4 regions of the Paraburkholderia sp. GAS348 genome follow, and region 4 is predicted to be linked to each of the others. Evidence: riboswitches for the same ligand, from Rfam matches in the RefSeq annotation. Region 4 holds a riboswitch; each other region holds the start of a gene.
The links. A riboswitch is a leader RNA that binds a small molecule or an ion and turns the genes downstream of it on or off. The one in region 4 is predicted to bind cobalamin.
Positions count from the first base shown of each region.

Region 1: it holds a riboswitch for cobalamin, as region 4 does, so the genes downstream of both, P3T22_RS23675 (precorrin-3B synthase) here and P3T22_RS27305 (CbtB domain-containing protein) in region 4, are expected to answer to the same signal.
Region 2: it holds a riboswitch for cobalamin, as region 4 does, so the genes downstream of both, P3T22_RS07120 (HoxN/HupN/NixA family nickel/cobalt transporter) here and P3T22_RS27305 (CbtB domain-containing protein) in region 4, are expected to answer to the same signal.
Region 3: it holds a riboswitch for cobalamin, as region 4 does, so the genes downstream of both, cobW (cobalamin biosynthesis protein CobW) here and P3T22_RS27305 (CbtB domain-containing protein) in region 4, are expected to answer to the same signal.

Region 1 covers NZ_JBNPVT010000016.1:96,819-101,016, reverse strand. Annotated here, with positions in the region: gene P3T22_RS23685 (precorrin-2 C(20)-methyltransferase) at 1-568, opposite strand, end outside; gene P3T22_RS23680 (precorrin-8X methylmutase) at 569-1,195, opposite strand; gene P3T22_RS23675 (precorrin-3B synthase) at 1,188-2,699, opposite strand; cobalamin riboswitch at 2,783-2,961, opposite strand; gene P3T22_RS23670 (bifunctional cobalt-precorrin-7 (C(5))-methyltransferase/cobalt-precorrin-6B (C(15))-methyltransferase) at 3,046-4,198, shown strand, end outside.
Region 2 covers NZ_JBNPVT010000003.1:362,410-366,607, forward strand. Annotated here, with positions in the region: gene P3T22_RS07110 (TadE/TadG family type IV pilus assembly protein) at 1-776, shown strand, start outside; gene P3T22_RS07115 (methyltransferase family protein) at 832-1,548, shown strand; gene P3T22_RS07120 (HoxN/HupN/NixA family nickel/cobalt transporter) at 1,657-2,712, opposite strand; adenosylcobalamin (AdoCbl) riboswitch at 2,713-2,873, opposite strand; gene P3T22_RS07125 (PepSY-associated TM helix domain-containing protein) at 3,088-4,198, opposite strand, start outside.
Region 3 covers NZ_JBNPVT010000018.1:127,811-132,008, forward strand. Annotated here, with positions in the region: gene cobO (cob(I)yrinic acid a,c-diamide adenosyltransferase) at 1-527, opposite strand, end outside; gene P3T22_RS24975 (cobalamin biosynthesis protein) at 524-1,111, opposite strand; partial or broken gene cobA (uroporphyrinogen-III C-methyltransferase) at 1,294-2,022, opposite strand; cobalamin riboswitch at 2,247-2,474, opposite strand; cobalamin riboswitch at 2,554-2,826, shown strand; gene cobW (cobalamin biosynthesis protein CobW) at 3,025-4,125, shown strand; gene cobN (cobaltochelatase subunit CobN) at 4,132-4,198, shown strand, end outside.
Region 4 covers NZ_JBNPVT010000022.1:94,406-98,603, reverse strand. Annotated here, with positions in the region: gene P3T22_RS27315 (DUF6531 domain-containing protein) at 1-129, opposite strand, end outside; gene P3T22_RS27310 (CbtA family protein) at 729-1,475, opposite strand; gene P3T22_RS27305 (CbtB domain-containing protein) at 1,487-1,708, opposite strand; adenosylcobalamin (AdoCbl) riboswitch at 1,761-1,850, opposite strand; gene P3T22_RS27300 (histidine phosphatase family protein) at 1,945-2,619, shown strand; gene P3T22_RS27295 (MarR family winged helix-turn-helix transcriptional regulator) at 2,842-3,303, shown strand; gene P3T22_RS27290 (FUSC family protein) at 3,310-4,198, shown strand, end outside.

The DNA of each region.
Region 1 (4,198 bases), on a different contig from region 4:
TATCGAAATTGCGGCCGAGTTTCATGATGACTGCGGCGTCCGCATCGGCGAGACGCCGGCGCAATTCGTCTTCGGGCAAGACGCCGGAGAGCACCGACAAGCTCTGATTGCGATACACCAGCGGCGAACCGAGTACCGCCGTGCCGCCGAGCATCGAGCACACACCGGGCACGACTTCGGCCTCGAAACGCGCCGCGAGGCGGTCGTGCAAATACATATACGAGCCGTAGAAAAACGGATCGCCTTCACAAATCACCGCGACGTCGCGGCCCGCGTCGAGATGGTCGGCGACGATTTCCGCAGCGGTGTCGTAGAAGTCGGCGATGATCGCTTCATACGAAAGCGGCGGTTCGAGTGCTTCGGTGGTCACGGGATAAACGAGCGGCAGATGCTGTTGAGCGTCGTGCAGATGCGCCTCGATGATGCTGAAGGCATTGCCCTTTTTCCCCTTTGCGACGAAATACGCGACCACCGGTGCCGCTCTCAGCAAACGCAGCGCTTTCAGCGTGATGAGTTCCGGGTCGCCGGGGCCGACGCCGAGTCCGAATAAACGTCCTTGCGCGGTCATTTACTCCACCTCCGTCGCCAGCGCATTCACAGCGGCGGCAGCCATCGCGCTGCCGCCGCGTCGACCGTGAACCACGACGTAGGGCACGCCGCGGCTGTTTTCGGCAAGCATGGCTTTCGATTCGGCCGCGCCGACGAAACCGACCGGAAAACCGAGAATCAGCGCGGGCCTCGGCGCACCGGCATCGAGCATGTCGAGCAGATGAAAGAGGGCGGTCGGTGCGTTGCCGATCACGACGACGCTGCCGGCCAGATGCGGCCGCCACAATTCGAGCGCGGCGGCCGAGCGCGTATTGTCGAGTTCGCGCGCGAGCGCGGGCACGTTTTGATGCGCGAGCGTGCAGATCACTTCGTTGTTCGCTGGCAGCCGTGCGCGCGTGATGCCTTGCGCCACCATGCCGGCGTCGCACAAAATCGGCGCGCCCTGCGCGAGCGCCACACGGCCCGCCGCACCTGCGCCTTCGGAAAACTGAAGATCGTCAATGACGTCGACCATGCCGCAGGCGTGGATCACGCGCACTGCGAGTTTCTCGAGGTCGGCAGGAACGCGCGAGAGATCGGCCTCCGCACGTATCGTCGCGAAGGATTGGCGATAGATCTCCTGACCGTCGCGAATGTAATCAAGCATCTATAGGGCTCCGGGCCGCGTGTGCCAATGGGTCGAGCATGTCGGCGGCCTGTTCGATCGTGAGTTGGTGCGCGACGCACGAGCCGAAACCCGGCTGGCCGTCGCGTCGATAAAGGTCGTAGATGCCGGGCGCCGCGGCCAGCAGTGTGTACGGCGCGCGATGCGCGGCGGCGCATGAGCGCGGACAGCCGCTCAGATGGACGTCGACACCTTTGGGCAAGCGATCCGCTAAAAGCAGCGCGTCGGCTTTGGTATCGGCGAGGCTTTTTGCGCAACCTGTGGAACCGGCGCAGGCGATCAAGTGCGCAATAGGCTGCGCGGGGTCGCAGGCGAGGCCCAGCGCGTTCATTTCAGCGAGCACGGCGGGCGCGGCATTGGCAGCGATATCGGGCAGTAACACGCTTTGCCAGGGCGTCATGCGCAGCGTGCCGTTGCCGCGCTGTTGTGAGAGCGTGGCAAGGCCGCGCAAGGTGGCGGCGTCGAGGCGTCCGAGCGGCGGTTGGCCGCCTACGTGCAGCATTCCCACGACTCGCTGAGCGTGCGCACCGAGCCGCAGCGCGGCATCGGCAGGCGTGGCGCGTCGCCAGTTTGCGAGCGACGTGTCGCGTGACAGTGGGAAATCGACGTACTTTTGAGCGTGCTGCAATACGGCGTCGACGGAATGCGCGGCAAGCAGATGACGCATGCGCGTGGCGTCGGTGGTGGCCAGATCGAGGAACGTATTCAGCAGCGCGCGGACAAGACCCGCGACTTGCGCGGGCAGCACGGCGCCGAGGGCGCCCGCGCTATCCGTGCGAGGGCGCTCTGTGGCGTCACGCGAGTCGGCGTATTCGGCATGCTGGAACGCATCGGTACCCGCATCAGCGTCAGCGTCAGCTTCAGCGTCAGCTTCAGCGTCAACATCCGCGTTCGCCACAGCAGGCGGACAACCCGTCAAACCAAACACGAATCGCACCCCGTCTTCAACTTGCGTCGCTGCCAGCCAGATATCATGCGGATGATCGAGCCTCGCAAGGCGCTCGCCACCATCGAGCAGAAGCGCGAATTTGGGTGATAGCGCCGCGAAACGCGCTTCGGTTTGCAGCAATGCAAGCAGTTCGACGCAGAGCGGCCTCGTATCGAACAGCGCAAATGGATCGCGGCCAGCAGTCGGGCTCAGCATCACATTGCGCACATCGTCCGCAGCGGCCGCCCGAATCGGCCCTAGCCCCGCGTCGACCAGCGCCGCGCTCAACGCCGCTTCATGACCGCTGCGCACGCCGCGCACCTGCAGATTCGCGCGATTGGTCAGCTCGACGACACCGGCCGCATGCTGCGTGCTCGCCTCGGCAATCGCCAAGGCCTGCCCGGCGCTCAGCTCCCCGCCGGGCAATTTGATCCGGCAGATTCCACCATCGCGCGCGGCGACGATGCGCAGCAGCCCTGGACACGCCGAGGGCCGCAGCGCGAGGGCCGCGTCGGGCAAAGCAGTGGAGGAGGGCGGAGCTTGATTCAAGACGGACACCGGGTTTAGCGTCGCGCGACGGCCCGAGCGCCGCCCGGTCGGGCATTGCTGCGGCATCGGTACACCCCGCCCGATGTAGGCTGGCACGAACAGTCTGGCCGGCAGGTCTCCTGGCTGGCAGGTCATGGTCCGCCGCGGCCTTCCCGGTCTAACCAGTGGCACGGAGCGCAGGCGGACTCGCTGCATACAGTTGCGGGGGCAGCCACAGCGACACTGTGTTCCCTCTTCGGCCCCGAAGGGCACCGGCGGCTGTATTATGCCTTTTTTCGAACAGCACAACGAGGCTGGACGCTTTGATCGGCGTGGCACAGCGCATTATTTGAAGATACAGAACGAGGATGGATGCATGCCGGCGTGGCTGACCGTGGTGGGCATAGGCGATGACGGCTTCGCCGGCTTGGGGAGGCCCGCGCGGCGTGCTTTGCTGGAGGCGTCGGTGGTTTATGGCGGCGAACGTCATCTGGCGATGCTGCCCGCGCGCCTCGCCGCGCGCCGGGCGGCATGGCCGAGGCCGTTCGATCTCGCGCCTTTGCTGGCGGAGCGTACCGGGTCCGTGTGTGTGCTGGCGAGCGGGGACCCGATGCTGTTCGGCGTCGGCGCGACGCTGGCGCGGCAGTTGCCGGCAGGTGAGTTGCGGGTGCTGCCTGCGCCGTCGTCGTTGTCGCTGGCGGCCGCGCGGCTTGGCTGGCCGCTGCAGGATGTCGCCACGGTTTCGCTGGTGGGAAGGCCGTTGCCGACGCTGAACGCTCATCTGCACGACGGCGCGCGCGTCTTCGTGCTGAGCGCCGACGGGCGCACGCCCGCCGCGCTGGCCGAACTGCTGCATGCGCGCGGTTTCGGCGCGACCCGGATGACCGTGCTGGAGCACTTGGGCGGCGCTCGGGAGCGGTGTATGGATGGCCGCGCGGATCAGTGGTCCGCGGGTGACGTGGCGGCGCTGAACCTGATTGCGCTCGAATGCCGGGCAACGGAGGGCGCCCCGCGTTTGCCGTTGACCGCCGGCTTGCCCGACGACGCCTTTCGCCACGACGGTCAGTTGACCAAACGCGACGTCCGCGCGATCACGCTGGCGCGGCTCGCGCCGACGCCCGGCGAATTGCTCTGGGATGTGGGCGCGGGCAGCGGATCGATCGGCATCGAATGGATGCGCGCGCACCCGACTTGCCGCGCGATCGCGATCGAAGGGCACGCGGAGCGGCAGCGCTTCATCGAACACAATCGCGATGCATTGGGCGTGCCGGGTCTGCAGTTGGTGGCTGGCCGCGCGCCCGATGCGCTGGCAGGATTGGCTGTGCCGGATGCGGTGTTCATCGGCGGCGGCGTGACGGCGCCGGGCGTGCTCGATGCCTGCTGGGCGCGTCTGCGTGACGGCGGGAGGCTGGTCGCCAATGCGGTCACTTTGCAAGGCGAGGCGACGCTCGCGGCGTGGCGGGAGCAGCATGGCGGCACGCTGACCCGGATCGCGCTTGCCGAGGCCCAGCCGCTTGGCGGCTTCGATA
Region 2 (4,198 bases), on a different contig from region 4:
TACCATTCAACGGCAATACACGGGGCTTCGATCGCGCGACGATGGCCGCCGATATCAACAATTACACCTTCAACGGCAACACCAATTCGGCTGAAGCAATCTGGAATGCGCGCAACCAGTTGAATACGGTGATCACGCAGCCGTCCAGTCTGCGGGTGATCGTGTTCTTCTCGGACGGCGCACCGAATAGCTTCTCGTCGTTCTTCCCGACTAATCAGAGTGCCTGCAACAATAATAAAGCCGGCACGATCGCAAGCGGCGACGCCACGAACGGCTTCCTGTCAGGGCTGGACAGCATAAGTGCCCTAAGTCAGCCGTTCCCATCGCCGTGCTATAAGAACGGCCTGACGAAGACCAACGACGCGGGTACTCTCGTGACCGCGTTGCCGAAGTGGTACAACGCACACAACATCAACGAACAGATCTTCCCCATCTGGCCCGTGACCGCGCCGCGCGCCGTGCCGAACGGCAATGTCACGTATGTGAACGTTAACCGCGTGTCGCGCAATCTGCTTGAAGCGATGGCGGCGCAGGCGCGCATCGAGGGCACCTATGTGTTCACGCTGGGTTATGGACCCGAACTCGTCGCGCCGGCAGGCCCGGACAACGAAATAGGCGAGGACGTCCTCAAATGCATGGCCAACACGCCGGATTCGCTGCCCCGTTGCTACAACCCGCAACAGCCGGTCGGCGTGTTCTGCTACGCTGCGACGCCGGCCGATCTATTGCCGTGCTTTACGCAACTGGCCTCGCAAATCCTCCGCATTTCCAAGTGAGCGCGCCATGACACCGACGACACCTTTGCAAGATCTGCCGCTCGCGATCAGCCCTATGGACGCGGCGGCCGAACCTCCTGCATCCGCATCCGCATCCGCATCCGCATCCGCATCCGCATCCGCATCCGCATCCGCTGCCGATACGGGCGCGTCCTCCGGCCTGCGCTACGCGCTGGTGGAAATCGCCGCCCGGCTCGGCGCCGCGACGATGCTGAGCCTGTTCGCCTACGCCGCGATCACGCAATGGCGCGCGGCGCCGTCGCGGATCACGTTGCTGTTGCTGGTGGTGGCCGCGTGCGTGACGGTCGGTTTGTCGCTGTTCTCGCGTGTGCCAATGAAGCGCGACTGGCGGCCGTTCGCGTTCATCTGTTCGATGGGCGGCACGTATTATTTTCTGGCCGTGCGCCTCGCCCCCGGCGCGCAACTCGTGCCGGAGACGGGCGGCGCGGCGTTGCAACTGCTGGGGATTTTCTGGCAATTATTCGCGAAGGCATCGCTGCGGCGCTCGTTCGGCATTTTGCCCGCCAACCGTGGCGTCGTATCCCGCGGCGCATATCGCCTCGTGCGTCATCCGATGTATCTCGGCTACTTTGTCACCGACGTCGGCTTTCTGCTGGTGAACTTCGGCCTGCAAAACCTGCTGGTGTACGGCTGCCAGTTTGCCTTGCAGGTGGGGCGGATCGTGCGGGAAGAGCAGCTTCTGTCGGCGGACGAAGGTTATCGCACGTACAAAGGCCGGGTGCGCTATCGGGTGATTCCGGGCGTGTTCTAGGCAAGGCTCGCACGGTGCACCGCTTTGCCGCCCGGCAGGCAGACGATCAGCGTAGCCACGACGAGCACGCGCGGAAAGGCCGGCCCCCACTGCACACCCTGTCCATCCCTATCGGCCGATTTCCAGATCGTCGAATTTTTTCGCGCGATAGATCAGTACGGAGGCCACCCAGCTCAGCACAAAAATGCCGATGATCAGATAACCGAGCATGCCGAAGTGACCGTTCAGCGCGCCGACCGCATCCCACACCGGCCCTTGCAAATTCAGTTTGTCGGAAATCAGGCCCAGCGCTTCGATACTGCCGATCACAATGGCCACGATCACCGACACCAGTGTGATCGTCATGTTGTAGTAGATCTTGCGGATCGGCTTCAGATAAGCCCAGCCGTAGGCAGCGAGCATCAGGTGCCCGTCCAGCGTGTCGATCAGCGACATGCCGGCGCTGAACAGCACCGGGAAGACCATGATCGCCCAGGGCGACAGTCCCTGAGACGCCTGGGCGGCGGCGATGCCGAGCAGGGCGATTTCGGTGGCAGTGTCGAAGCCGAGGCCAAACAGAAAACCGAGCGGGTACATATGCCAGCTGCGCGTGAGCATGCGGAACAGCGGCTTGAACAGGCGGGAGAAAAAGCCGCGGTTGGCCAGCAGCAGATCGAAATCGTCGTCGACATAGCGGCCGCCATTTTTCACATTGCGCCAGGCCTGATAGATCGAGTTCAGGATGACCAGATTCATCAGGGCAATCGCAAACAGGAACAGCGCGGAGACGAGTGTCCCGATCACACCGCCAATTTCCTTGTAGTGGTTAAAGCGCCCCTGCATGACGGACGTGGCCGCTGCGACCGCGAGCGAGGCCAGCACCACCACGGTCGAATGGCCGAGCGAAAAGAAGAAGCCGACGGTCACCGGGCGCTTGTTCTCCTGCATCAGCTTGCGCGTGACGTTGTCGATGGCGGCGATGTGGTCCGCGTCGACGGCATGGCGCAAGCCGAAACCATACGCCAGCAGCGCGGTGCCCAATAGAAGGGGATGGTGGCGAAACGCCGCGAGTGCCCAGGCCCACGCGAGCACGTTGGTGGCGATCAGCACGCCGTAGATGCCGAAAAGCCGGCTCCGAACGCCAGTGTTCGAATCACTGAAAATCTGTTTCAGCTGCGAAATCATCAACTGTTCCTTGGGATACCGCGTCCCGAACGAGATTGAACGATGGCGAAGCGAGGTCTGACTCCCAGCTTGGATTCAACAGGGCTTACATGCTGGATACAGTGGCGCGACCGCGCCGGATTCTCACCGGCTTCCCGCTTCGCCAGGTGGGACGATGCCTGCAAAGCTTATACACGCGCCCAGACGGGTTGTCGATGCAATCGAAATTCTTCTGAATAGACAGCATCGGCAGCTCGTCAAGGCGCTATCCGGTATGTTACTGGCTCATCGTACTCGCACTTTTCACGGGAATGAAGCGCACAGCAAGGCGGCGGGTAGAAGTTCGCGTGATGTCTTCAAGAGGTGCTCCTTGATTTTGACAGCGGGAATGAAGCCTTAAGCAGGTTGCCGCGCGACGCGGCCAAAAATCGTGCGGTCGGCGAGCCACACCGCGAGCAGCGTGGCGCCCATCAACGGGAAGACGATGCCGAGCAGAACGAGGCCGGTTTTCCAGCCACGCATTGGCGGCGCAGCGCGCTCGCGCGAGGGTGCGCCGAGCGAGCGCTGCGGCCGCCGCTTCCACCACATCACACAGCCGGTTACGGCCATGCCCGCTAGTCCAAGTGAAATCGCGGCGCAGAGAATCTGATTGGCGACGCCGAAATAGCGGCCCATATGCAGCGACGTGCCGTACGACACGGCCTTCGACACCGCACCGTAGTGGCCGTAACGGATGTCTTTCAGCACCGCGCCGCTGTATTGGTCGATGTACAGCGTGCGCTCGTCTTTCGGGTCGGCGGGAAAGTACGAGACGGTGTAGACGCCCGTAGCGGAGGTGGGCAGCACGATGTCGTAACCGCCCGGGACACCGAGCGATGCGACGAGAGCAACGATGCGTCCAAGCGGCAGCGCCTGCGCTGCGTGTGCATCGGCGGATTGCGGTACTGGAGTGTTGCCGACGGCCCATGGCGTAAGTGGCAAGGGCAGGTCGTCCATCACCATGCCCGGCATCGCGGAGCGCAACGGCAGGCCACCCCACGATCCCGGCGGTGCGCCGAGATTGGCCGCGCTCGCGAGTGCCTTGAACTGCTTACCCCATGAGCCTGTCCACGGCAGACCGCTCAGCACGAATGCCAGCGTGCCGAGCGCGAGCCAGATGCCCATCACGGTGTGAAGGTTTTTCCAAAGCGCGCGCCCTCGCAGCGAGAAGCGCGGCAGCAACGCCGCGCGTGCAGTGGTTTTTTCGCGCGGCCACCAGAGCGCGACACCGGTGCCGATCATCACCAGCGTCCAGCACGCGGCCAGCTCCATCAGCAACTCGCCTGGTTTGCCGAGCAGCAGCTTGCGGTGAAGCATGCGGCCCACCTGCATGAAGCGGCGCTCGACGCTGAGCGTGCCCAATACTTCGCCGTTGTATGGGTTCAGATAGACGCTCTGCTTTTCGCCGTTGGCGAGACGAAAGATGAACTCGGTGCTGCGCTCCGGTGCATTCGCGATGGGAGCCGTC
Region 3 (4,198 bases), on a different contig from region 4:
AGGTCGGCGGCTTCGATCAGCGCGTCGGGCGCGTGACGGCCGGTCACCACCACATGCAGCATTTCGGCGCGTGCGTTCAGTACCGACAGTACTTCGTCGAGCGGCAGGTATTCGTACTTCAGCACTGTGTTCAGCTCGTCGAGGATCACCATCTGATAGTCGCCGCTCTCGATCATGCGGCGCGCTTCGTTCCAGCCTTTGCGCGCGGTGGCGATGTCGGCGTCGCGATTCTGGGTGTTCCAGGTGTAGCCGTCGCCCATCGTGACGAAGTCGCAATTGGCGATCGCACCGAGGAAGTCGCGCTCCGAAGTGTGCAGCGCGCCTTTGATGAATTGCACGACGCCGAGGCGCATGCCGTGTCCAAGCACGCGCACGGCCATGCCGAACGCGGCGGTGGTTTTGCCTTTGCCGGTGCCTGTATTGACGATCAGCAGGCCTTTTTCGACGGTGGCGTTGGCCTGCTTTTTCTCGTGGCCTTCGCGCCGGCGTTCGGTCATGCGTTGGTGCGATTCGGGGTCGGTTTTCATGAAAGGTCCTGTTCCTGATGGGTGTTGTTTGTCTGTTCGCGGGCGGGCTGGGCGGTGATCGAGGCGATCGCAACCGTGACGCCGCCGTGGATGGTTTTGCGCACGAGTAGCCGTGCGTTGGGGGGATCGGGCGTGATCGATGCAACTGAGGCGGCTGGGACAGTTGAGGCAACTGCGGCAGCTGAGGCAACTGAGGCAACTGAGGTACCCGATGCACCAGAGGCAACCGATGCCAATGCCGATGCATAGGCCGCACGAGGTGCGCTGCCCGCATCAGACTCGGCCGCCGCGGCGAGCAGGGCGCATGGCTCGCAGACGCCGTCTATGCCGAGATGCTCGCGCGTGGCCGCCGATGGATCGCTCACGGAGATCGCCGCAATCTGCGCGCGGCTGAACAGCTTCAGCGGCAGCGCATGACGGGCGCAGAATTCGAGCAGGCCGGTTTCGTGGGCTTTGGTGTCGACCGAGGCAATCGCGCTGATTTCATCGAATGCATGCGAGCCGAGTGCGGCACGCACGGCCGCTTCGATCTGCTCAGCCGAACTGTGCAAGCGACAGCCGATGCCGATGCTGAGGGTTTTCATTGCGCGTCCGCGGCGTTTGAATCTTCCGCGGTATCCGAAGCGTCCGCGGCGTCTGCCGCTCTGGCTGAGTTCGCCATATTTGCCATTTCCGCCGCTCCCACCGTTCCCACCGTTCCCACCGCACCCAGCGCACCCAGCGCACCCAGCGCACCCACCGCCCCCGCCTCACGCACCGCGCCAGAACTCACAGCATCCCGCGCCAAAGCCAGCGATGCCACTCCGCCGATCACCACGATCGCCGGCGAGCCGAGTCCGGCGCGCGCGACCGCGTCCGCGAACTCGCCGAGTTGCGAGAGCGCATGCCGTTGCTCGGGGCGCGTGGCCGATTCGATCGCCGCGCACGGCGTATCGGCGCTCATGCCGGCCGCGAGTAACGCGCCGGCGATATCGTTCAGCCGCCGCATGCCCATGTAAATCACCAGCGTCATCCGCGTGGCGACAAGCGCGCCCCAGTCCGGCTCGCTGCTGCCGGCACCGTGCCCGGTGACGAACACCACGCCTTGCGCGTAATCCCGATGCGTCACCGGAATACCAATTGCCGCGGGCGCCGCGATCCCGGCCGTGATGCCGTTGATCACCTCCACGCTGATGCCCGCTGCGTGCAGCGCCTGCTGTTCTTCGCCACCACGGCCGAACACGAACGGATCGCCGCCTTTCAAACGCGCGACGCTGCGTCCGGCCCGCACGTGTTCGAGCATCTGCGCGACGATGCCGGCCTGCGGCGTCGACGGATGCCCGCCACGTTTGCCGACGTACACGACCAGCGCGTCGGCGCGTGCGAACTGCAGCACGTCGGGGTTCACCAGATCGTCGACCAGCACCACATCGGCTTGCGCCAGGGCGCGAGTCGCCTTGAGCGTCATCAGTTCGACATCGCCGGGGCCGGCGCCGATCAGCCAGGCGCGGGTCATCGCGGCATGCATGGCGCGCGCCATGTCGTGACTAGCGGGAGCGGGTGAGGCTTGATGCGGCCGGAGGCGGCGGAAATCGAGGTCATGCGGTGCTACAGATTACGCGCGACGAACAACGCTGCTCGCTGCGTTTCCCTCAGGAAAACGCTAGCGGCTGCGCCACGTCGTGCTTTAGCGCCTTCACATCCGTCCCTCGCGGATTCCGGCGGCCGGCAGCGTGACGTTCACTGCCTCCGCGTCTGGCCGGTATCCGGGCTGACGGCCTCATGCGTTTTGCCTTCCCGTCCGGATTCGTCAGACAGTGGCATCAAAAACGCATGCGCGATGCGAGAGCACCGCAGGTCGCTTACCGTTGCGGGGACAGCACAGGTTGAGCGCAGCGAGCGCGGCCTGTTTCCCGTTTAACTGCACATGCGAACGCATATGCGGGCACCAAACGCGCGCATACGATAGCACACGGCAGGCCGCGCCGGCACTGCGCAAAAGCCCTGCCGCGGCCGGCGTTTCCTTGACGGCACAGGGCTCTCGGCCTAAACTCGCACGCACTTTGGTGCTCGTGTGCGCGCTCGTGCGCATGCAGTTAAACGGGAAACAGGGTGCCCGCCTGCAATGGATCGGGTCAACCTGTGCTGCCCCCGCAACGGTAAGCGAAAAGCGGTGCGTTCTCCAGCGCCGCGGAGCCGGCTTCGATGTCCACGCGCAAGGCCGCGTCGGCATATAACCACTGGGCGAGAAACCACTCGTCCGGGAAGGGGAAGCGGCGCTTTCGCCAGCCCGGATACCGGCCAGACCAGGAAGAACGACCACCGCGGGGATGCGGCGGTGCGTTCAGGACTTCATTCCCGTTTTCTGTTTTTCGGTTGCCTCGGCAACGCCGTTGTTCGTCCCCGTGCTTTGTTATTGTGGTTGCCTGCAGGGCATGAACCCGCTCGCATGACCTATGCAGACAAAACGCGAAGGCGCGTCGGCGTGCTCGTGCAACTCCTACGGATAGACCTCACGATGCAAACTCAAATGCGCAAGATCCCCGTCACCATCGTCACGGGCTTTCTCGGCAGCGGCAAGACCACGCTGCTGCGGCACATTCTTCAGCACGCGGGCGGCAAGCGCATCGCGGTGATCGTCAACGAGTTCGGCGAACTCGGCATCGACGGGGAAATCCTCAAGGGTTGCGGCATCGGTTGCGATGAAAACGGCGTCGAAACCGAAGGGCAACTGTATGAACTCGCGAACGGCTGCCTGTGCTGCACCGTGCAGGAAGAATTTTTCCCGGTGATGGAAAAGCTGGTGGAGCGCCGCGAGCAGATCGATCACGTGCTGATCGAAACCTCCGGTCTCGCATTGCCGAAGCCGCTGGTGCAGGCGTTCAACTGGCCGCAGATCAAGAATAGCTTTACTGTCGACGCGGTCGTCACCGTGGTAGATGGCCCGGCTGCAGCGAGCGGCCAGTTCGCCGACAACCCGGTCGCCGTGGATGCGCAACGCAAGGCCGATCCGAATCTCGACCACGAATCGCCGCTGCACGAATTGTTCGAAGACCAATTGTCGGCAGCCGATCTGGTGATTCTGAACAAAACCGATTTGCTCGACGAAGCGCGTCAAGCTTCTGTCGAAGCCGTCATTCGCGAAGAAATTCCGCCGCAAGTGAAGATCGTGCGTGCGCAAATGGGCCAGCTCGACCTGCATACGTTGCTGGGTCTCGAAGCGGCCTCGGAAGAAACGATCCACTTGCGCCACGATCACCATGGTTCGGCTGACGACGCCGATCACCACCACGATGAATTCGATTCGGTGGTGGTGCACGCGAATGTTTCGTCGCGCGAGGCCGTGATCGCAGCATTGCAAGGGCTCGTCGAAACGAACACGATTTACCGCGTGAAAGGGTTCGCGGCATTGCCGGGCGCGGCGATGCGTCTGGTGATCCAGGGCGTGGGCCGCCGTTTCGATAGTTACTTCGACCGGCGCTGGCAAGCGGGTGAAGCAGGCGAAGGCCAGCAAAGCCGCTTCGTGCTGATCGGCGAAGACCTCGACCAGGCCGCGCTGCAACAGGCATTCGACGCCGCCTTGGGCGCCGTGGCGAGCGCCCAGCCGCAACAGGCGTAACCGGTCATGCATCTGCTGCGCACCACGCCGGGCGGTTTTGTCGACGATACGCAAGGTGTGATCCGTATCGACC
Region 4 (4,198 bases):
CTGATATGCCTGCATACACTGCATGTAATCTGCTGCGTTCGCACCAAACGCGACCATAAGCAGCATGAATGCGGCCAGCAGGCGAGCCGCCACGCCCGCCGTCTCCTCGGAAAATCTATTATTTTTCATAGTCATCCTTATTGGTTTTACCTGGTTTAAACACAAGTACCCCATAAGGAGAATTCCATCTGCGCTATCCAATAATTCCCAAAATTACAATTTCCAGAATTGCCGTACACGCTTCTTTCAGACTTCCTACGTAATCCGTATTGAATTACGAAAGAACCCGTCAACCATCAGCGCGTCGCAGTAAGAAAACCAAAACGTCAGACGCGGGATATTCGAGCGTGAAAGTGGTTGGACGCTGACACCCAAACCTGGGCCGACTGGAAGGGAAAACAAGGGCCGCGTAGCGCGCCGCCAGAAAGGGAGAGGGGGTAGCGCAAGACAGCGCTACGAGACTAATCGCGATACAAAGTGCGATCTTAAATAACCAGGCCCGAGAACGAAGGGCGAACCCTCACCGGCTAGCCGCTCGAACGGCGGCCTCAAAGTTATCAACAGAAAATGTTCGCAAGCCTGTGGATAACATTCTGGCAAACGCGCCAAGTACTTGATGTACTTGGCTTCTCTTGCGTTGCGCGTCGGCACGGCCGCTTTCGCGCCCGCGCCTTTTGCGTTAAAAACCAAGCGGCCCCGCCGCGGCCCTCTCGGCCGCGCCTCTCACATCAACGGTAAGCGGACTTCGCCACACCGCGGGTCGCGGGAGCCAGCAGTTTGCTCCGCTCAACCATGGCGCCGAACAGCAGCCCAATGGTCGTCCACATAATCACCTGCATCCCGATCGCCGCGACGCGGAACTTCCACAACAGCACCGCCGGGAAGGCCGCCGGCACTTCGTTGATCGCCGGCATCGACAGCTGCACGGCAGCAATGATCACGACAAACACCACACCGGCGACGATCGAGCCATTCCACGCGCCCAGCTTCAGCGCCGCGCGGCGCCGCACCTTCAGCGAGAACACCATCGCTGCCAGCGAGATCGCAATCATCAGGAAAAACAAGCCGGTGCGCATCCCGATCGTCTCGGGGTCGCCCACCGAGGGAGGATTCGCCGGATATTTGATGTTCGGAACGATCACCAGCGCGATAAACGCGCCAAGCGCCAGCCATGCGGACAACGCGCGCGCACTCAATGCGCCGACGCGGCCGTACGCAAACGCGAACACCAGCGAGAACAACCCACCGAACGCCGCGCCATACGTCACGACGCCCGTCAACAATCCCAGGCCCGCTTGCGTGCCGCGGCTCACCAGTTCGGGTTCAGGCGCCTCGCCTTTGGCAGCGTCGGCCTTTTCCTCGAAGGAAATCGCCTGATCGACCTGCGGCTCGCCCACCAATCTGGCGAAGCCGAACGTGAGCAATCCCGCGGCGATGCCTGCAAGCATCCCGCGTACCAACAATTTACCCACCATGGTCGACTCCGTTAGTGGCAGGGAAAGCCGAGCAGATGGCGGCCGTCGTGCACGAATTCATGCACATACATGCCAGGCACCAGGGACGTGGCACCTTCTTCCGCACCAACGAAATAAATCGCGAGCAACAGCAGCAAGCCGCCGAACACGACCCAAGGCAGCAGTTCACGCAGCGGAATCGGCGTGGGTTGTGCGACAGGCTGTGTCGCGGGATCGAAAACAGCGTTGGTCATATTGGACATCTCCTGGGGGTAACGCGCCCCGATAGTCGATTGAAAAGGGATGCTGCGAAGCTCAGGTCTGGCTTTCGGCTCGTGAATGCCGATTACAGTGGCGCGACCGCGCCGGGCTCTCACCGGCTTCCGTGCTTCGCAGTGACGCTATTCTACGCGCTAAACTTTGCCTCCCGGCAACGCAAAGCATAATCGCAGGGTCCGTCTTTAGTCTGGCCTTTATGGAAATCAACTGAATGGACATACGGCTGTTACTGATCAGCCACGCGTCGACTGCGGCGATGCGCACGGGCTGCTTTCCCGCCGACGATCCACTCGACGCACGCGGCCTCGCCGAAGCAGGCGTCGCGTGTGCGCGTCTGTCGATTCCGGACGACGCGGCGGTTTTCGTCAGCCCTGCCGTCTGCGCGCGTGATACGGCGTCGGCCTTGGGCCTCGCTGCAACGGTCCACGAGGGACTGGCGGATATGAACTACGGTCGATGGCATGGACGCCGCCTTGCCGATCTCGCCGTCGAAGCGCCGCAAGACCTCGCCGCATGGACGCACGATCCCGACGTTGCCGCGCATGGCGGCGAGTCGTTCGGTCAACTCGTGAAACGGGTAGGACAGTGGCTCGATGCGCTGGACGATGCGTTGAGCAACGGGGTGTCTCGCGCAACGGACAGTGCATCAAGCGATGGAACGACCGGGGCAAAAAACCGTGCGTCAAGTGCAAAAACGAGCGGTGTACCGCGCAATATGCAAAACGTGGTCGCCATCACGCACGCGCCAGTGATCAAAGCCGCAATCGTTTATGCGCTCAGGGCGTCGCCGGACATGTTTTCGCGCATCGAAATCGCGCCGCTCTCGATGATCGAATTGCGCCGCTCGCGACGCGGCTGGACATGGTGGCCGGCGGCGTCACATTAACGAACTACGCGAATCCGTTGCCGAGCACCGAGGCAAACATCGCGCACCGCACCATCGCCGGGCTCAAACCGGTCGATACCCTTGTGGTAGATGCCGCACCGTCACGCCGTATTCGAAGCCAATGTTGTCACATTGCGGCCGCAGGCTGTTGCCGAGTACGTCTTCACAACAATCCCAATTCAATAGTTTGCTAACGAATATTTTAGAAATACAATATCGGCCATGTCGAATCTCGATGCCTTGCGCCGCACCGTCAGCAGCACGCTGGTCGTCGCTGCCAGAAAATGGCGGCGCACGAGCCATGGCGTGCTCGCGGCATTTAACGTTTCCGAAGCGTGCGCTACGCCGCTACTGACCGCCAGCCGGCTCGGCGAAGCAGTGCGGCAGGTCACGCTGGCCGATCACATCGGCATTGAAGGGCCCTCGCTCGTGCGGCTGCTCGATCAACTGTGCGCGGCCGGCCTGATGCGCCGCGACGAAGATCCGGAAGACCGGCGCGCCAAGACCGTGGCGCTCACCGACGAAGGCCGCGCCGTCACCGCGAAAATGGAAGAAGAACTCAATACGTTGCGGGCGCAAGCTTTGAAAGGCATCTCGCGCAGCGATCTCGAAGCGACCTTGCGGGTGCTGGCCGCTTTCACGACCGACGCAGCGGCGCCGCACAACGCCGGGGATCCCGAGTAAGGGTTTATGGTCTATCCGTCCATCCGCGACTGGCTGTTCTCCGTCAAGACGTTTGCCGCGGCGATGATCGCGCTCTACATCGGTCTCTCGCTCGAGTTGCCGCGGCCCTACTGGGCCATGGCCACCGTCTACATCGTGTCGAATCCGTTTGTCGGCGCGACCCGCTCCAAGGCGCTTTATCGTGCGCTCGGCACCGCGCTCGGCGCGTCGGCCGCGGTGCTGCTGGTGCCGCCCTTCGTCGAATCGCCGTATCTGTTCAGCGTGATCGTCGCGTTGTGGACCGGTACGCTGCTGTATCTGGCGGTGGCCGACCGCACCGCGCGCAGCTATGTGTTCATGCTGGCGGCCTACACCATGCCGATCATCGCCCTGCCTTCGGTGACGAATCCAGGCGGCGTATTCGATCTGGCGATCAGCCGCACCGAAGAAATCACGCTCGGCATCGTGTGCGCAAGCATCGTCGGCAGTTCGCTGTTTCCTAGCCGGCTCGCGCCCACCATCATCGAGCGGACCGACGCGTGGTTTCGCGACGCGGCGTTCTATGCGACCGAAACGCTGTCCGGGCGCATTGCGGGCTCGGCAATCTCGGGGGCTCGCCAGCGCATCGCGTCCACGATCAACGGGCTGGAACTGCTGCTGAGCCAGCTTGCCTACGACCATACCCGGCCAGACATCCTGACTCGTACTCACGAGTTGCGCGGGCGCATGCAGTTGCTGCTGCCGATGATGTCGGCGCTGGCCGATCCGCTGATCGCCCTCTACAACAGCGGCCGCCAGAGCTGGCCGGAGGGTCTCGAAGCGCTGCTCAACGACGTCATCACGTGGTTCAACGCGCCGCTTCCCGCGGCCAGCGGCGGCTATCACGCCGACCCGGCCGCCAACGCATTGCGCGAGC